2 regions of the Leuconostoc suionicum genome follow, and region 2 is predicted to be linked to the other one. Evidence: riboswitches for the same ligand, from Rfam matches in the RefSeq annotation. Region 2 holds a riboswitch; the other holds the start of a gene.
What was found. A riboswitch is a leader RNA that binds a small molecule or an ion and turns the genes downstream of it on or off. The one in region 2 is predicted to bind lysine.
Positions count from the first base shown of each region.

Region 1 (8,662 bases), 860 kb from region 2:
TAATTTTTCTGGTTAGAAGGCAGTTAGAATCGCAATAGATATGAAAAGTTATATTTTAATATGACAGGCTTACATGTGTGGTAAAATATTACTATTCGTACTTTAGGGGAATTTTATGTCATTTCTAATTGATTTTATTTTGCACATTGATGTCCATATTGGTAATCTTGTGCAGGCGTTCGGTTTATGGACGTATTTGATTTTATTTGCGGTAATTTTCATTGAAACCGGTAGTGTGATTATGCCGTTTCTACCTGGAGATTCACTGTTGTTTGCTGCAGGAGCTGTTGCTGCTACGCCTGCTGGGCTAAATGCCGGACTTAATCATTGGGTATTTATGATTGTATTCTTCTTAGCAGCTGTTATTGGTGACTCAGTCAATTTTTGGATTGGTCGTACAGGTGGTTATAAAATTTTGCATCACCGTTTCTTTGGCCGTTTCATTAAAGAACAACATATCAAAGAAGCTGAGGCTTTCTTTGAAAAGCGTGGTGCTGCGGCAATAATCATTGGGCGATATATGCCAATTGTCCGCACATTTGTACCGTTTGTGGCTGGCATCAGCCAATTTTCATACAAGCATTTCTTACGTAATAGTTTGATTGCTGCGTTCTCTTGGAGCTTAATTGCAACCGGTGCTGGTTATATGTTCGGAAATATTCCATTTGTTAAAGCACATTTTTCTGTAATTATTTTGGGTATTGCGTTGGTAACATTAATGCCAACGATCATTGGTGTCGTTCGTTCAGCGATGATTGCAAAAAAACAGAAAAAAATGATGTCGAAATAACCGCCATTCATGGCGGTTTTTCTGTATAATTATAACTATGAATAACTTAAAAAAACTACAAGAATTAACTAAAATTTCAACATTAGAGATTGCTGAAGCACTAGATGTTGAAGTTGAAACTGTTGAAGCATGGCAAAACGAAGAAAAAGTACCTAGTGTGAGTGATTTTGAGGCATTAAGTGGTATCTTCTCTTCTCAATTGGATGCTCAAGGAATCGACTCTCAATCCAGTAAGCATCCAATCCACATTCGTTTATCTGTGGATTATCTATTGAATCTAGGAATAACACTTTCAGATTGGATTACTTTAAAGTGGGCCTTTGAAGGGCAGTGGAACAATGATCAGTTAGCCGTCGGATTTTTTTCTAATAATCAATTGGTGCGTGTTGTTAAAAGTGAAAACGAATTTTCGGATGCTTTTGCAGGCTATCTTATTTTACAAACTGAAGGTGAGTTTGAACCATATATTGATGAATTTGATAATGATAAGGAATACGATTGGCGGTTATTACGTTTGAGCGATGAAAAATTTGTGGATGTAACTAACGATTTAATTGCGTCCGATTTGCCGGTCATCAGCTAATGATAGAGAAGTACACAAAGTAGTGACGTTTGTATAATATTATGATACACTACAATTAAATGGTAATACTTGCGAGACAATTGAATAAATTTGTCGATAATAAGGGTATTATTTTGTCAAAAACACAGTTTTCGTAATGAAAATTGTGTTTTTTTGTTCCGATAATAAATTTTGGAGGCTAATATGGACTTAGGTAACGATTTTGTTACTCGTTTGGGACTTGAAAAACCACACGACTTAGAAAAGGTACGTGGTGGCGACATTAACGAGGCGTTTTCAATCTATTCGAACAAACAGCGCTATTTTTTAAAGATTCAACAAAATGCTCAAGCAAGTTTCTTTGATCATGAGGTTGCTGGTTTAAAGGCTTTGGGGGAGGTGGTGACGGTGCCTGCCATTTTAGCACAGGGACAGTTACAAGGACACGCCTACTTAATATTGTCGTGGATTAATCAAGGAAATGGGTCACAACAAGAATTAGCAAAGTCTCTGGTTAAAATTCACCAAGTTACAGCACCAAAGTTTGGATTTGATAGTGATAATTTAGTAGATTTTGTGCCTAAAAATAATACTTGGCAATCTTCTTGGGCTGAATTTTTTGTGAAACAACGCTTGGATCCGCTAATGGCACAAGCGAAAAAAAATAATTTTTGGCTGACCCAACGTGGTGATCACTATAATAATTTACGAGAAACGATATTAAATGATAATCACGCGCAAACAGTTCAACCATCATTATTGCATGGTGATTTTTGGGCAGGAAACTTTATGTTTAACGATCAAGGTAAACCTGTATTTATTGATCCTAACGTGTTCTATGGTGATCGAGAATATGATTTGGCGATTTCAAGAGTGTTTGCCGGCTTTAGCCCGTCATTTTATGATCAATATATGCAAGAATGGCCATTGGACGTTGGCTGGCAAAAACGTGAAAGATGGTATGAGTTCTATTACATACTGATGCACTTTACACGCTTTGGCGATATTTATGCACCGCGAATGAACAAATTATTAACGTCTTTTTAAAAACACATGATTGCTAGCAAAGAATTAGACGGAAACACCTTGACATTCATTAGTGATTCAGTCATAATAGTGACAGAATAAAAATTATTTCACATAGAGGTCGCGATTGACAATACACTTACCGGAGTTGCTGTAGCAATTGATGGTAAGCTTAGGGGATATCGCCGAAATCAAGGTTGTCTACAAATAACCTTGATTGGGCTAATAGTTAAGAGCTATTAGACTGTCGCAGAGATGCGGTGAGCTATGGAAACTGTCAAAAATGCTAACAATGCCCTTTGATAAGTCCGTTTTGCGAACCTATCAAAGGGTTTTTTTGTGTAATTTAAGGGGAAATGATGACGTATCCAACAAATGAAAAGCAACATCTGACGGTTGATGGTGTTGATACAATCGAACTGGCAAAGACATATGGCACGCCGTTAGCAGTTTATGATGTAACACTTATTCGTAAGACAATGAGGGCGTTCAAGCGCATCTTTGAACAAGAAAACGTCCCATATGTAGTAAGTTATGCTGGCAAAGCTTTTGCTACTAAAGCAATATATCAAGTGGCAGCTCAAGAAAATATTCACGCTGATGTCGTGTCTGGTGGGGAATTATACACAGCAATTAAAGCTGATTTTCCAACTCAGCATCTTAGTTTTAATGGTAATAATAAGAGTTATGATGAACTCGTGATGGCCGTTGAAAATGGTGTGGGAACAATTATTGTTGATAATTTTCTTGAGTTACAACTACTGTCAGAAATTACGGCGGAAAAAAATGTTATTCAAGATATTTTACTACGTATTTCACCAGGAATTTCAGCTCATACTCATGAATTTATTAGTACTGGTCAACAAGATAGTAAATTCGGCTTTGATTTACAAACGGGCCAAGCGAAACAGGCCTATGATATTGCAATAAAAGATAACCATCTTCATTTGCGTGGCTTACATGCGCATATTGGATCTCAAATATTTGATGTGACTGGATTTGAGAAAAATGCAGCACTATTAGCAGACACTGCTTACTCATGGGGATGGCAACCAGAAGTCATTAATACTGGCGGTGGATTTGGTATTCGTTATACCGATGAGGATCAACCTTTGCCAGAAAGCGATTTTGCTGATGCTATTATCCGTGTTTTGAAAGAAAAGGCTACACAGTACAATTGGGCAATGCCAGAAATATGGATTGAACCTGGTCGTTCGATTGTCGGGCCAGCCGGACAAACCCTATATACAGTTGGATCGCGTAAGGATATTCCAGGGATTAGAAATTACTTGGCTGTAGATGGTGGTATGGGAGATAACATTCGTCCAGCACTTTATCAGGCAAATTACGAAGCGGTTTTAGCCAATCAACCAAATGCTAAAAGTGAAGAGATTGTGCGAATTGCTGGTAAATATTGTGAGTCTGGTGATGTATTGGTTTGGCAGGAAGAATTGCCGGCGACAAAGCCGGGTGATATTTTATCTGTACTTGCAACAGGCGCGTACGGTTACGCAATGGCTTCAAATTATAACCGAAATCCACGACCGGCCGTTGTCTTCGTGGAAAATGGTCAACATCAAGTCGTTGTTGAACGTGAAACTTTTGAACATATGATCAGTTTAGATCAGGATTATACTCTAGGAGATAAATAACATGGCTGAAAACGAAGCACAAAAATTAATTAACTTCATTGCAAATGCAAAAAAAATTACCCCAGTAAAGGTTACATATAAAGGTACATTGGCAACTAACGTTCCAGATACTGTGCAACAATTTGGAAATGAGTCATTTGGACAATTAATTGGCGACTGGTCTGAAATTGAATCGTTAATTAAGAACCTACCATCAGAGGATGTGTTTATTGAAAATGATTCACGTAATTCAGCCGTTCCTTTACTTGATAAAAAAGAAGTTAATGCTCGAATTGAACCAGGCGCCATTATTCGCGATCAAGTTGAAATTGGTGACAATGCTGTGATTATGTTGGGCGCAGTGATTAATATCGGTGCAGAGATTGGTGCTAACACAATGATTGATATGGGTGCCGTACTTGGTGGTCGTGCCATCGTTGGTGAAAATTCTCATATTGGTGCTGGCGCGGTATTAGCTGGTGTGATTGAGCCAGCATCTGCTCAACCTGTTCGCATTGGTAATAACGTTCTAGTTGGCGCCAATGCCGTTGTTATTGAAGGCGTACAGGTCGGTGATGGCGCAGTAGTTGCGGCTGGAGCAATCGTCACAAAGGATGTACCAGCGAATACAGTAGTTGCGGGTGTTCCTGCAAAAGTCATTAAGGAGATTGATTCGAAGACGCAACAAAAGACTGCGTTAATTGACGCATTGAGAGGCTTATGATGCCAGTTAGTGAAGAAGATTTAAAAACCTATCGGCGTGATTTACATAAAATTCCAGAACTTGCTTTAGCGGAATTTAAAACTCATCGTTATTTGCTAGAAAAAATTCAATCTTGGCAAACTAATTTTATGACAATACGTCAAGTAGAAAAATTACCTACTGCATTGCTCGTGAAATTTTCTGGGACTGACCCAATTCGGACGATAGGATATCGTGCTGATATTGATGCGCTGCCAGTGACAGAAGATACTGGCTTGCCATTTGAATCAACACATAAAGGTGTTATGCATGCATGTGGTCATGATGTTCACATGTCCTTAGCTTTGGGATTGGTTCAGTATTTTAGCGAGCATCAACCTAAAGACAATTTAATTATCTTTTTCCAACCAGCTGAAGAGTCAAAAAGTGGTGGCAAATTAGCTGTTGATTTGGGAATCTTTGAAGGTGACTGGCATCCTGATGAATTTTACGGTATTCATGATCAGCCTAATTTACCTGCTGGAACATTGAGTACATTAGCGGGCACCTTATTTGCCGGAACAGCCGAGCTCGAAATTGACATCTATGGGCAAGGTGGTCATGCGGCTTATCCCCACTTAGGTAAGGATCCAATTGTCATTTCGGCTGAATTAATTATGTTGTTACAAACTGTTGTATCGCGTGACGTTGATCCAATAGAAGGTGGTGTAGTGAGTCTTGGAATGATTAGCGGCGGCTTTACAAATAATGTTATTCCAGACACGGTACATCTTGCCGGAACAGTTCGTAGCATGACTAAAGATGGATTGGATAAAATGACAACACGAATTCGACAAATAGTTGAAGGTGTGGCGTTGGCAAATGATGTCAAGATTAATGTTCGCCTTGAAACAGGAAGTTATTTGCCTGTTGAAAACAATCCCAAATTAGCTAACAATTTACTGAGTTTCATGGAACAGCGTCAAGACATTGCTTTTGAAGAAGCAAAACCTGCGATGACAGGTGAGGATTTTGGTTACATATTGCAACATATTCCTGGTGTCATGCTTTGGCTGGGTGTTAATGACAATCATTCACTGCACAGTGCCAAGTTAAACATCGATGAAGCAGCTTTGTTGCCAGGATTTAATGCTTTGAAAGATTTTATTGAGTGGCGAATGTCACAAGGAGAATAATCATGTACGAAGGAATTAATTTAATTACGGCGATTATTACGCCATTTACAGTAAACGATGAGATTGATTATGAGTCATTAGAGAAATTAATTGAACACCTGTTAAATCATGGTTCGCAAGGATTTGTGATTGCAGGAACAACGGGTGAATCTCCAACGTTGTCTTTTGAAGAAAAAGTTGAGTTGACGAAGTTTATCGCAAAACAGGTTGGTAACCGTGCACTTTTAATTGCTAATGCAGGTTCCAATAATACAAAGGAATCCGTAGAAGCAGCCAAAGCTTTAAGTAAAATCGAGCATATTAACGGCATCTTAGCGGTAACACCGTATTATAATAAGCCAAGTCAAGCTGGTATGATTGCGCATTTCAAAGCTATTGCTGATGCTTCCGAAAAGCCTGTTATGTTATATAATATTCCTGGACGTACGGTGGTTGGTCTGACGGTTGATAGTGTGATTGAATTAGCTCAACATCCTAATATTAATGCAATTAAGGAAACAACATCAACTGAATTTGTTGAAGCAGAGGTAGAAGGGACCACTGGATTTGCAGTCTATACTGGTGAAGATGCAATGACTCTTTCGGCCTACACTGTCGGCGGTGCTGGAACAATTTCGGTAGCTTCACATCTTTATGGTGACGAAATGTCTGAATTGTTTACTGCTATGAATGCAGATAACTGGCGTGAAGCTGCGCGCTTGCAACGTTACCTAACGCCACGAATGAATGCTCTATTTGCCTATCCTTCCCCAACTCCAGTTAAAACAAAATTGGCTGAAAAAGGATTCGTACGTGAAGCTGTACGTCTGCCCCTTATTCCTTTAAGTGATGCAGAAAAATTACATTTGAATGAATTATTGGAGAAATAATGACAAAAATAATTTTAGCTGGTGGTTTTGGTAAATTAGGCCAAGCTATTCAAGATAACTTGAGTGAAGAATATGAAATTGTTGGTATTGTGAGTGGTCATCAACATGAGAGTAAGGTACCTGTGTGGACCTCCTTATCAGATATTAATGTGACAGCAGATATTTGGCTGGATGTCAGTACCCCAGCAACTGTATTTGACAATGCAATGTACGCAATCGAGCATAACATGCCACTAGTGATTGGTGCGACTGGTCTGTCTGATGAACAAGTAGCAACACTGCGTGAACAGTCATCAAAAGGCGTTTTAATTGTACCAAACTTTAGTTTATCAGCTGTTTTGTTAATGCAATTTTCACAGTTAGCGGCCAAATATTTTCCTGATGCAGAAATTATTGAAGCGCACAATCCTAAAAAGATAGATGCACCATCTGGAACGGCTAAGCAAACAGCAAAATTGATTGCAAAAGCTCGTATTGAGGAACCTACATCAACAAAATTAGCGCCAGCTCGCGGTGAACAAATTGATCGTGTGCCAGTCCATGCTGTACGGTTGCCTGGCTATATCGCACAGCAAAGTGTTTATTTTGGTGGTGTGGATGAGCAATTAACGCTGACCCAAAGTACAACAAGTCGATCAGCCTTCGTACCAGGTGTAATTCGCGCTATAGAAGCTGTGAAAAATATAGACGGTGTGGTCATCGGGCTAGATCAAATTATTTAATTTAAAAATTGTGATGTTAATGTTAGTATTAGCATCATTTTTTATTTTAAAATACATGTGAATAGCAATATTTATCGTACAATAGAGTTATGAAAAAGATAACTAAAATTTCAATTCAAAAAAAAGCGGGTCGCTATAATATTGATCTAGATAATCAATTCGCTTTTGGTGTGGCAGAAAGTGTTCTCATTAAATTTGGTTTGGCGAAAGGGCGGGAATTAGATGAAGAACTAATTGCAGAAATTAAGCATAATGATTCAATTGCCAAGGCGTTAAGCATTGCTCTTAACTTCCTTAGCCACTCATTGCACACAGTCAAACAAGTGAAACAGAAAATGAGTGAAAAAGAGGTATCTGAAAGTATTCAGGATGAAGTTGTTGCACAATTATATGAACAAAAATATATCGATGATTTAAATTATGCGCAACACTATGTTTCAACAAAAAAAATTATTAGTCCTAAGGGACCCAATGTGATCAAGATGGATTTGAAGCAGGCAGGTGTTAGTGATGATGATATCGAAACAGCTTTATCTGATTATGCTCACGAGGAGCAAATTGAAATTGCAGAGAAACTTGCTTTAAAATCTGCTAATACATACAAAAGAGAATCAACTCGTGCTAAGAAACAAAAAATTGTACAAGCTTTAGCCACAAAAGGGTTCTCTTTTGATATTGCAGAGACTGTTGTTGATAGGGTGATTACAGAAAATGACGATGACATTGAGTTAGAAAATATCAAGCGTCAAGCGGAGAAAAGCTGGCAACGCTACCGTAACGAACTACCAAGTCAAAGGATATATAAAACTAAAAATAGTTTGTATGCGAAAGGTTATAATGCCGAATTAATTAATGTGGTAATTCGTGAGTTAGAAGTATCTGCAGATGATTGAAATGTGGTACAATTAAATAGGAATTCGGTGTTAGAAGAGTAGGTAGCGTTATGAACGTTGATAGACCCAGTCGTGGACCACGAGAAGGTGACTTCATCACGATCAAAAGCTATAAGCATGATGGCTCGTTGCATCGAACTTGGCGCGATACCATGGTACTAAAGACCAGTGAAAATTCTATCATTGGCCTAAACGATCACACTTTGGTAACGGAAGATGATGGTAGACGATGGGTTACCAGAGAACCTGCTATTGTTTATTTCCATAAGAAATATTGGTTTAACATTATTG
Region 1 covers NZ_CP015247.1:625,039-633,700, forward strand. The annotation lists gene A6B45_RS03265 (VTT domain-containing protein) at 116-790, shown strand; gene A6B45_RS03270 (transcriptional regulator) at 828-1,373, shown strand; gene A6B45_RS03275 (fructosamine kinase family protein) at 1,557-2,399, shown strand; lysine riboswitch at 2,486-2,654, shown strand; gene lysA (diaminopimelate decarboxylase) at 2,738-4,030, shown strand; gene dapD (2,3,4,5-tetrahydropyridine-2,6-dicarboxylate N-acetyltransferase) at 4,032-4,733, shown strand; gene A6B45_RS03290 (N-acetyldiaminopimelate deacetylase) at 4,733-5,887, shown strand; gene dapA (4-hydroxy-tetrahydrodipicolinate synthase) at 5,890-6,756, shown strand; gene dapB (4-hydroxy-tetrahydrodipicolinate reductase) at 6,756-7,478, shown strand; gene recX (recombination regulator RecX) at 7,568-8,371, shown strand; gene ntdP (nucleoside tri-diphosphate phosphatase) at 8,422-8,662, shown strand, end outside.
Region 1: another riboswitch for lysine. It lies ahead of lysA (diaminopimelate decarboxylase); the one in region 2 lies ahead of A6B45_RS09000 (amino acid permease).

Region 2 (8,662 bases):
CAAACATTAATGGAGAAAATTATGGACGTCAATGAACGCTTACAACAAGAACAGCTTGGTACTGGCAGCCCAAAAATTAACCCTGATGAGCAAAACCGTTATCTTGGCACGTTCCGAGAACGTGTCATTGTCGCAATTAAGGTATCTCAATTAGGCAATTCAAACATCCAATCACAATTTGCCGCATCACTTAAATCACATAGCATTGGCAAGGTTCTAATTGATCAGCAACTTGCCGGTGACTATTTTTCAACGTATGTCGGTTTAGCAACGCAGAGCAAACATAGTTTCACCTTGCTTTCCGACTCTACAAAATCCGCACATCAAGAAGATCCAATTGCAGTGGTATTAGCCGCTAGTACTGCTGTCAATGTAGATAATATTTACTTAGGATAATTGTTTATGACACAAGAACCGCTAGCGTACCGTATGCGCCCCACAAAAATTGAAGAGATTGTTGGCCAACAACATTTAGTTGGTGAAGGCAAAATCATCTGGCGCATGGTCGCTGCTCATCGGCTGAGTTCGATGATTTTGTACGGACCGCCTGGTACTGGTAAAACATCAATAGCTAGTGCCATCGCCGGTTCATCAAAATATGCGTTTCGCATGCTAAACGCTGCTACCGATAGCCAAAAAGATTTACAAATCGTTGTCGAAGAAGCAAAAATGTCAGGGACTGTCGTCTTATTACTAGACGAAATTCATCGCTTAAACAAAATCAAACAAGACTTTTTACTACCGCATTTGGAGTCCGGAGCAATTATATTAATTGGTGCGACGACAGAAAATCCTTATATTAATGTCACACCGGCTATTCGTTCCAGAACGCAAATATTTGAAGTTAATAGTCTAAGTGAAACAGATATTACAAACGCCGTTAAACGAGCCATTACTGATAAAGAAAAAGGCCTTGGACAATACAATATCGTGCTCGATGATAACGCTATGTTGCAATTATCACGAGCAACAAATGGTGATTTACGTAGTGCTTTAAATGGTTTAGAATTAGCAGTTTTATCAACAAAAGCAGATAAAAAGGGTGTCGTTCATATCAGTTTGCCAATCATTGAAGAGACTGTGCAACGCAAAGCATTATCAGCAGATAAAGATGGAGATGCGCATTATGATGTGATTTCAGCCCTGCAAAAATCAATTCGCGGTTCCGACACCGATGCGGCGTTACACTACGCTGCCCGCATTATCGAATCCGGTGATTTACCGATTTTAGCACGCCGACTTACCGTTATTGCATACGAAGATATCGGGTTGGCAAATCCACCGGCAGCTCAGCGAGCCGTCACCGCTATTCAAGCCGCACAAACACTAGGATTTCCAGAGGCCAGAATTCCACTTGCCAATGCTATTATTGAGCTCTCTCTCTCACCTAAATCTAATTCGGCCTATAAAGCGATTGACTCGGCTATTAGTGATGTTCGTCATGGCAAGTCTTACGATATACCAAATCACTTAAAAGACGCACATTATAAGGGATCTTCGGAGTTGAATCACGGTGTAGATTACACATATCCACACGACTATGATAATGATTGGGTAGCTCAGCAATATTTACCAGATAAAATGACAAACATTCAGTACTTTCATCCTAAAGGTAATTCGAAAGTTGAACAACAATTATTTGATGTCTATCAAACACTAAAATCGCGACAAGAAAATGGGCTAAACTAAAAAGTCAAGTCTTTCAGTTAACGAGTTTTCGCGTTATAATACTATATGAATTCCTCAGATATACGCATTGCTACATCATCAGCTTTTTCCTTACAACTTTTATTTTCGGTTGGGAATTCAAGACTTAGAAGATATGCCCTTTCATTCGGTAATCTGACAATCTTGATGAACCATCCACCTCGATAATTTCGAGGAAAATCTGCGTAGCGATTAACGGTATCAATTGAGTGTTCCGGGCTAAGCCCGTGCGTCCACATTTGTGGGCGTTTTTTTGTATAAATTAAAACCTGTGTTTAATTAGGTTAAAGAACATACTATTAATTTTATTATGAAAGCGCTATACTAGAGGTGTAGAAGAAGAACGCATTGCACATTGCAAGAAGGGATGTTATTATGACAGCAAATTATCATAGGATTTTAGTACCACTGGATGGATCAAAAGAATCTGAAGCTGCATTAACGCGCGCGATTGAACTGGCCTTGGATGCTGGTGATGAAGGCATCTTGTCAATTTTAAACGTTATCGATACCCGTGCATTTCAAAATGTAGCTAGTTTTGACGATACAATGGTTGAAGCAGTTTCAGATGAAACGCGTAAAAGCTTAGAAAAATATAAGGCACAGGCAATTGAAGCTGGCGTTAAAAATGTCGATTATCTAATCGAATACGGTTCGCCCAAGTCGTTAATCGCTAAAGATGTACCTAACGAAGTCAATGCTGATTTGATTGTTATCGGTGCAACTGGATTAAATGCTGTGGAACGTTTAGTTATTGGTTCTGTTACTGAATTCGTAACGCGATCTGCTAAAGTTGATGTCCTAGTAGTTCGCGGTTAAATTATTGCTCATATAAAAAGACACTACAATGATGCAGTGTCTTTTTATATGTCTTTATTTATATTGTTCTAAATCAACATCTTTTAGAGCAATTAGCTTCGTTTTATGAGAAACCTTGTACCAAAAATATAAGATTACAAACAAAGGAACTGATAAGTAGGTCACAAATATTTTTTCCACATTTAGATGGGCAAAACTGTCCGGATCCTGACCAATAATAACACCAATAGAAATTACTAGGGCAAATAGTGGGCCGAATGGGAACCACTTAGCCTTGTATTTCAAATCAGACAGACTCTTCCCTTGCGCCACATAAGCTCTTCGGAAGCGATAATGAGAGATAGCAATGCCGACCCAAGCAATGAATCCAGTTAACCCAGAGGCATTGACCAGCCAAGTATAAGCAACTGATCCTCCTTTGGTGTTAGCAATAAATGCTAATAGCCCAATCGCGGTAGTTAATACTAAGGCTGCAACTGGTACCCCTCTAGTTGAAAGCTTGGCAAAAATTTTAGGCGCATCCCCTTTACGCGCCATAGCGTACAACATACGTGTAGAAGCATATGAACCTGAATTTGCTGACGAAACAATTGATGTTAAGATAACTGCGTTCATTAAACTAGCCGCAAAAGCAATCCCTGCATTTTTAAATACAATAGTAAATGGTGAGACAGCAATGTTTTGTGTGGAAGAACTCAATAAGCGCGGATCTTTATAGTAAACCAAAGCGGAAATGACAAAAATTGCCAGAATATAAAACAATAAGATACGCCAAAATACTTGATTTATCGCCTTAGGAACTGACTTATCAGGATCCTTAGCTTCTCCAGCAGTAATACCAATTAACTCAGTTCCTTGAAAAGAAAATCCGGCAACAACAAAAACCGAGAGTACTGCTTGTGGTCCACCAACAAACCCGTGATTACCGACCGACAAGTTTTTCATGACATTGATGTCAGAATGAATTACACCGAAAATAGTAGCTAGACCAACAACTAGGAAAGCAATGATAGTTATCACCTTAATCATTGATAACCAAAACTCTGCTTCACCAAAAGTACCAACCGAAAGGATATTAATCAAAAAGATAAGTAATAACGCAACTGCGGAAAATATCCATCCAGGCGTATGTGGAAACCAGAACTCAGCTACTAAACCAACAGCAACAATATCAACAGCAAGCGTGATAGCCCAATTAAACCAATAGTTCCAACCCATTGCAAATCCCAATGCGGGATCAACATATTTTCCAGCATAATCAGAAAATGAGCCTGATGTTGGTGAATATGTAGCCATTTCCCCCAGTGAGGTCATTAAAAAATAAACCATTACACCAATAGCTAAATAAGCAACAATAGCTCCTAGTGGTCCAGCTTGAGCAACAGTTGCTCCTGACGCCACAAATAATCCCGTTCCTATTGAACCACCTAATGCAATCATTGACACATGTCGTGTTTTCAATCTACGCTGTATGTGTCTATTATGTTCAGACATAATATCTCCTTCTCAAAATAAAAAACCTCTTCACAACAAACGGAAGAGGTTTAAAAAGTCATTATTAATCACTTTTCAAAGCGCACCGCAATTTTGCGACAGTCTAGCAACTATTAATCACTAGCCCAAGAATTATCTTGCCAGATAATCCTTTCGGCAACCTTCCCTTTTACATGATTTCAACATCCTGGCGGACTTCATCATGCGACTCATGTCGGTTGCAACCTCTTTGACACAATCAAAATAATAACACACTTATACACGACCGTCAATTTTGAGTACCCTTTGCCAGTGACGAGCACGTTTGTAATATTGTTGTGCACTAAACTGCCACCAAAAATAGCCAAAGGTAATTGCTCCCAAGCCACTAGTCAATGCCATATGGTGAGATTGAATACGGGCTAACATAATTGATAACCAAAATAAACCAATGACAATATTGATCATCACTTGAATTTTTCTCGACTTGACCAAATGTGGCATAATAATGACCAGCAGCAAGAGCAATTGCAACCACCATACCAACAATAAGTTGGGTATCGTTTCACCTATTTTAGGACCATCCTGCCAATGAATGCGTAAAATAATTGTAATAACCCATGTCAGCAACATCGCAACAAGTTGTGTAATGGCAAACCACCAAGCAGCAATCTTATAATTTATTAAATAAAGAAATGCTACCATGACCGCTATCAATGGAATGACGACCCAATAATGGGAAAAAAGATTACCTAACCCTAAGTATAAGGGTATTTTCAACGATAAAATATTGTTTACTGCAAAATCTGTAGTCGCGTCCAGAACTTGCATAAATATCATATGAAATCTAACTTGAATACCTAAAAAAACAAAAATAATGCCAAAAGTAATGATTAAAATTTTTCTTAGTTTATCCGGTGGAATTAACATTGTTTATAATTGTGATGATACGGATACGCATATTCAAATTATACTGACACAAACATAATTCTATAAGGACAACAATATGCTCAATTAACACCGCTTGCTCACATTCTCCCAAATATTAAATTTCTACAAACTCATTTGCTTATAGTTCTTAATAATTGTAGCATTATATGAGATATAATTATTAAAAAAAACTGATATGGTTAAAATTTAATCTTGACTTTAACTTGGTCCGATATCATTACTACCAGTTGGTTTTTTGCCGATATTTTTAGTTGTGCTCTTAAGTATTAATACATGGTAAACGAATTATTGCTAGACTAATAATCTCAAAATGTGATGAACATGAAGGTCAGTGTTTTTTGATTAATAGTTAGTTTCAAGTTTTCTACCTTTGCTATCTAAAAATGACAATGTATCGATAAAATTCGATAATTGTCTTTATTATCTTAAAAAATGCCATAATTAATTGGCTAAAACAATCGAGAGACGGTTATGAAAAAAAACAAAAAAACTGCAGTTAAGTCCAGAATTGCTCGCTATTCAAAAAGTAGTCACAAACTACGAAATATTATCTTGCTTGTTGTCGGTCTCTTACTTATCGTGTCAGGCACATTTGCTTGGATGGCTATCCATAATACTAAATCAGCAATTGATAAAACATACAAGAGCAGTGGCGTCACAAAATCCCGAAACGTCTCAAGCGTTGTGCAAAGTGGAAAGCCTTTGTCTATTTTGTTATTTGGAACGGATACCGGTGAATTAGGACGTACCTACAAGGGACGTACCGATTCAATGATGTTGCTTCTTGTTAATCCTAAGACAAAAAAAACAACAATGATTTCTATTCCTCGTGATGCGATGGTTTCTATTCCGGGGTACGAAAGTACTTTCCCTCAAAAAATAAATGCAGCTTACGCCTATGGTTCAACGGCAACTGCTATTAAAACTGTAGAATCTTACTTAAACATTCCTATTGATTTTTATGCCTTAGTTAATATGTCCGGCTTGGAAAAAATGGTCACTCAAGTTGGGGGGATTTCTGTTAAGTCCCCCATTGACTTCACTTATAGTCAGGACACAGCCCATGCGTATGGTGCAAACCTATACCGTTTCCACAAGGGAAGTACAGGCTATGAACATTCTGATGATAATGGGGTCACTTGGTCGGCAACCAAGCACGTCATGACTGGTGATGCAGCCCTTGCATTCTCGCGCATGCGTTACGATGATCCAGATGGTGATTATGGGCGCCAAAAACGTCAACGATTGGTGTTAGAAGCGTTAATTAAAAAATCGGCTAATGTTTCTAGTTTATTAAATACCAAGTTTATGAATACAATGAGTTCAAATGTTCAAACTGATTTATCATTTGGTGACTTAACTACAATTGCTAGCAAATATATTAACGCCGCAAAGAAAATTGTTACAGAGCATATTCAAGGTGTTAGTACGAGTTATCCTGATTCCGAAGGTAATAATGTTTCATATGAAGTTGTTACTCAAAAAGAAAAACAACGTGTTACTAATTTAGCTCGTAAAGCCCTTGGCTTGAAGCATGCTTCTACTGGTTCAGCCTACGGCGGTGATATACCAAGTTCTCTACAAACAATAGCTGATTCTCTCCGACCAGAAAATGACGAATCAACTGATTCTGAGGATAGTTCTTCAAACTAAAAAAATTAACTGAACTAAAAAAGACGTTGTAATAACGTCTTTTTTTATTTGTGTTTTATCTTATTACAGCATGACCATGTTGAAAAATTTGCTTCTGTTCTTGCTGCAAAACTTTCATATTATTAATCGGGTTTTCCCGAATCACAATAAAGTCTGCATATTGACCAACCTCAATAGCACCGTAGTTATCATTAATTCCCATCATTTTAGCTGCGTTAACAGTTGCTGATTTTAGAACTTGCTGAGGCGTCATATGACCAAATTCAACCATCATATCCATTTCGACAGCACTTTCATTTCCAAAACCATTGAACGGTGTACCAGAATCTGTTCCCATTACAATATTCACTCCCGCCGCTGCTGCTTTCTCGATACTTTTTTGATGTGCCTCCCAGTGTGTAATGGCTCGCTCAATCATCCATGATGGCACTTCATCCGGTCGATCAATAATCCTCTTCATAGCTATCATTGTTGGTATGACCGATGTTCCTTTGTTTTTCATCAATTCTATCGATTCGTCATCAATATGAAAAGCATGTTCTACAGAATCAACTCCAGCTCGGACAGCAATTTTTATTCCTTCGGCACCTTGAGCATGTGCCGCAACTTTAATTCCTTTTTTATGCGCTTCAATCACACCTGCTCGAACTTCATCTTCATTTAATTGAACCTGATCTGGGGTCTCAAAATCTCCAGCACTTACACCGCCAGTCACCATAAACTTGATTACTTGGGCGCCGCCTTTCATTGCCTGACGTACTGCCTTACGAACCTCATCAACACCATCAACTTCAATACCACCACCATTGCTACCATGTCCACCTGTCATTGAAAAGGCTGCACCACTAGCAACCATCATTGGTCCTTGAATCCCACCTTCACGCTGCATACGTGCAATTTCAATATCAGTCATACGTGCTGTGCCAACATTTCGTACAACCATCACACCATGATGAAGCATTTTTTTCATATTATGTTCGGCCACAATAGCTGCTCGAACATGCTCTTCATCGCTATCAACACCAAATTTTTCCTTTCCAAATTCATGGTTCACATCAGAGTCAATATGAATGTGCGCATTAATTAATCCTGGCATAATGTATTTTCCCGCCATATTAATAGCATTTTCGATATCAGGGCCTTCACCTTTTCCAACATCAATATAGCGTCCCGATTGTTCATCAACAATAACGTACCTGTTTGGATCAAATTCACCTGTTTGTGCATTAAAGCCATTGAAATTGTAATATTTTGTTTTTGTCATTTGATAATTTCTCCGTACTCATTAAGTTATTTCCAGTACATATCTTGATATGCTGGTGAATGAAAGCTATTTCCTTTAAATCCACCAATTTTATCAGTAACAACATTTGCTGTTACTGGTTGATAAATCGGTACCATATAAGCTTTTATTTTAGTAAAATACTGGTTAGCTTTCTGTAACGTTGCATAACGTGCTTTAGCATCGTTTGTTTCTTCCGCCGCCTGTGCTAAATAACCATCGTATGTCGCATCACTAACTTTTGAAAAATTCAACCCATAACCGGTCTTGCCAATCGCCAATGGGTAAGCCGCATCTGGTACAGTAACGCTTAATCCCATATTCACCATGTCAAAATCTTGTTTTAATACTTCTGAAACAGCTTGTGAATGTGGCACGTATTTCGTATTAATAGTGATGCCCTTGAATGCGTGCTCCACAGTATATTGAATATAAGCACCAACTTTTCTACTTGTAGAATCGTCGTCAAATGTCATTGTAAATGTTGCACTAGTTTTTCCCGTATCCTTTAGATAGGCTGCCCATTCAGTTTGTGCTTTTTTCTTATCAACTGTAAACTGTGTGCCAGCATCTTTGGTAAAATCCGCACCAGTTTTCGGATTTGTCATAATGCCTTTTGGCACCGCATTTGACTGTGGCATTGAGCCATCATTCATTATGTTAGAAGTAATCTCATTACGGTTTATTACATATCCAAATGCTTGCCTTAGGTGTATATTGTTAGTCTTTTCGCTTGTTTCATTAAAATATATGCCCCTAACCACTGCTTGTGGGGTT
Region 2 covers NZ_CP015247.1:1,789,327-1,797,988, forward strand. The annotation lists gene A6B45_RS08980 (YueI family protein) at 22-396, shown strand; gene A6B45_RS08985 (replication-associated recombination protein A) at 403-1,689, shown strand; gene A6B45_RS08995 (universal stress protein) at 2,083-2,526, shown strand; gene A6B45_RS09000 (amino acid permease) at 2,581-4,020, opposite strand; lysine riboswitch at 4,091-4,258, opposite strand; gene A6B45_RS09005 (hypothetical protein) at 4,276-4,704, opposite strand; gene A6B45_RS09010 (LCP family protein) at 5,422-6,603, shown strand; gene A6B45_RS09015 (metal-dependent hydrolase family protein) at 6,659-7,867, opposite strand; gene A6B45_RS09020 (peptide ABC transporter substrate-binding protein) at 7,894-8,662, opposite strand, start outside.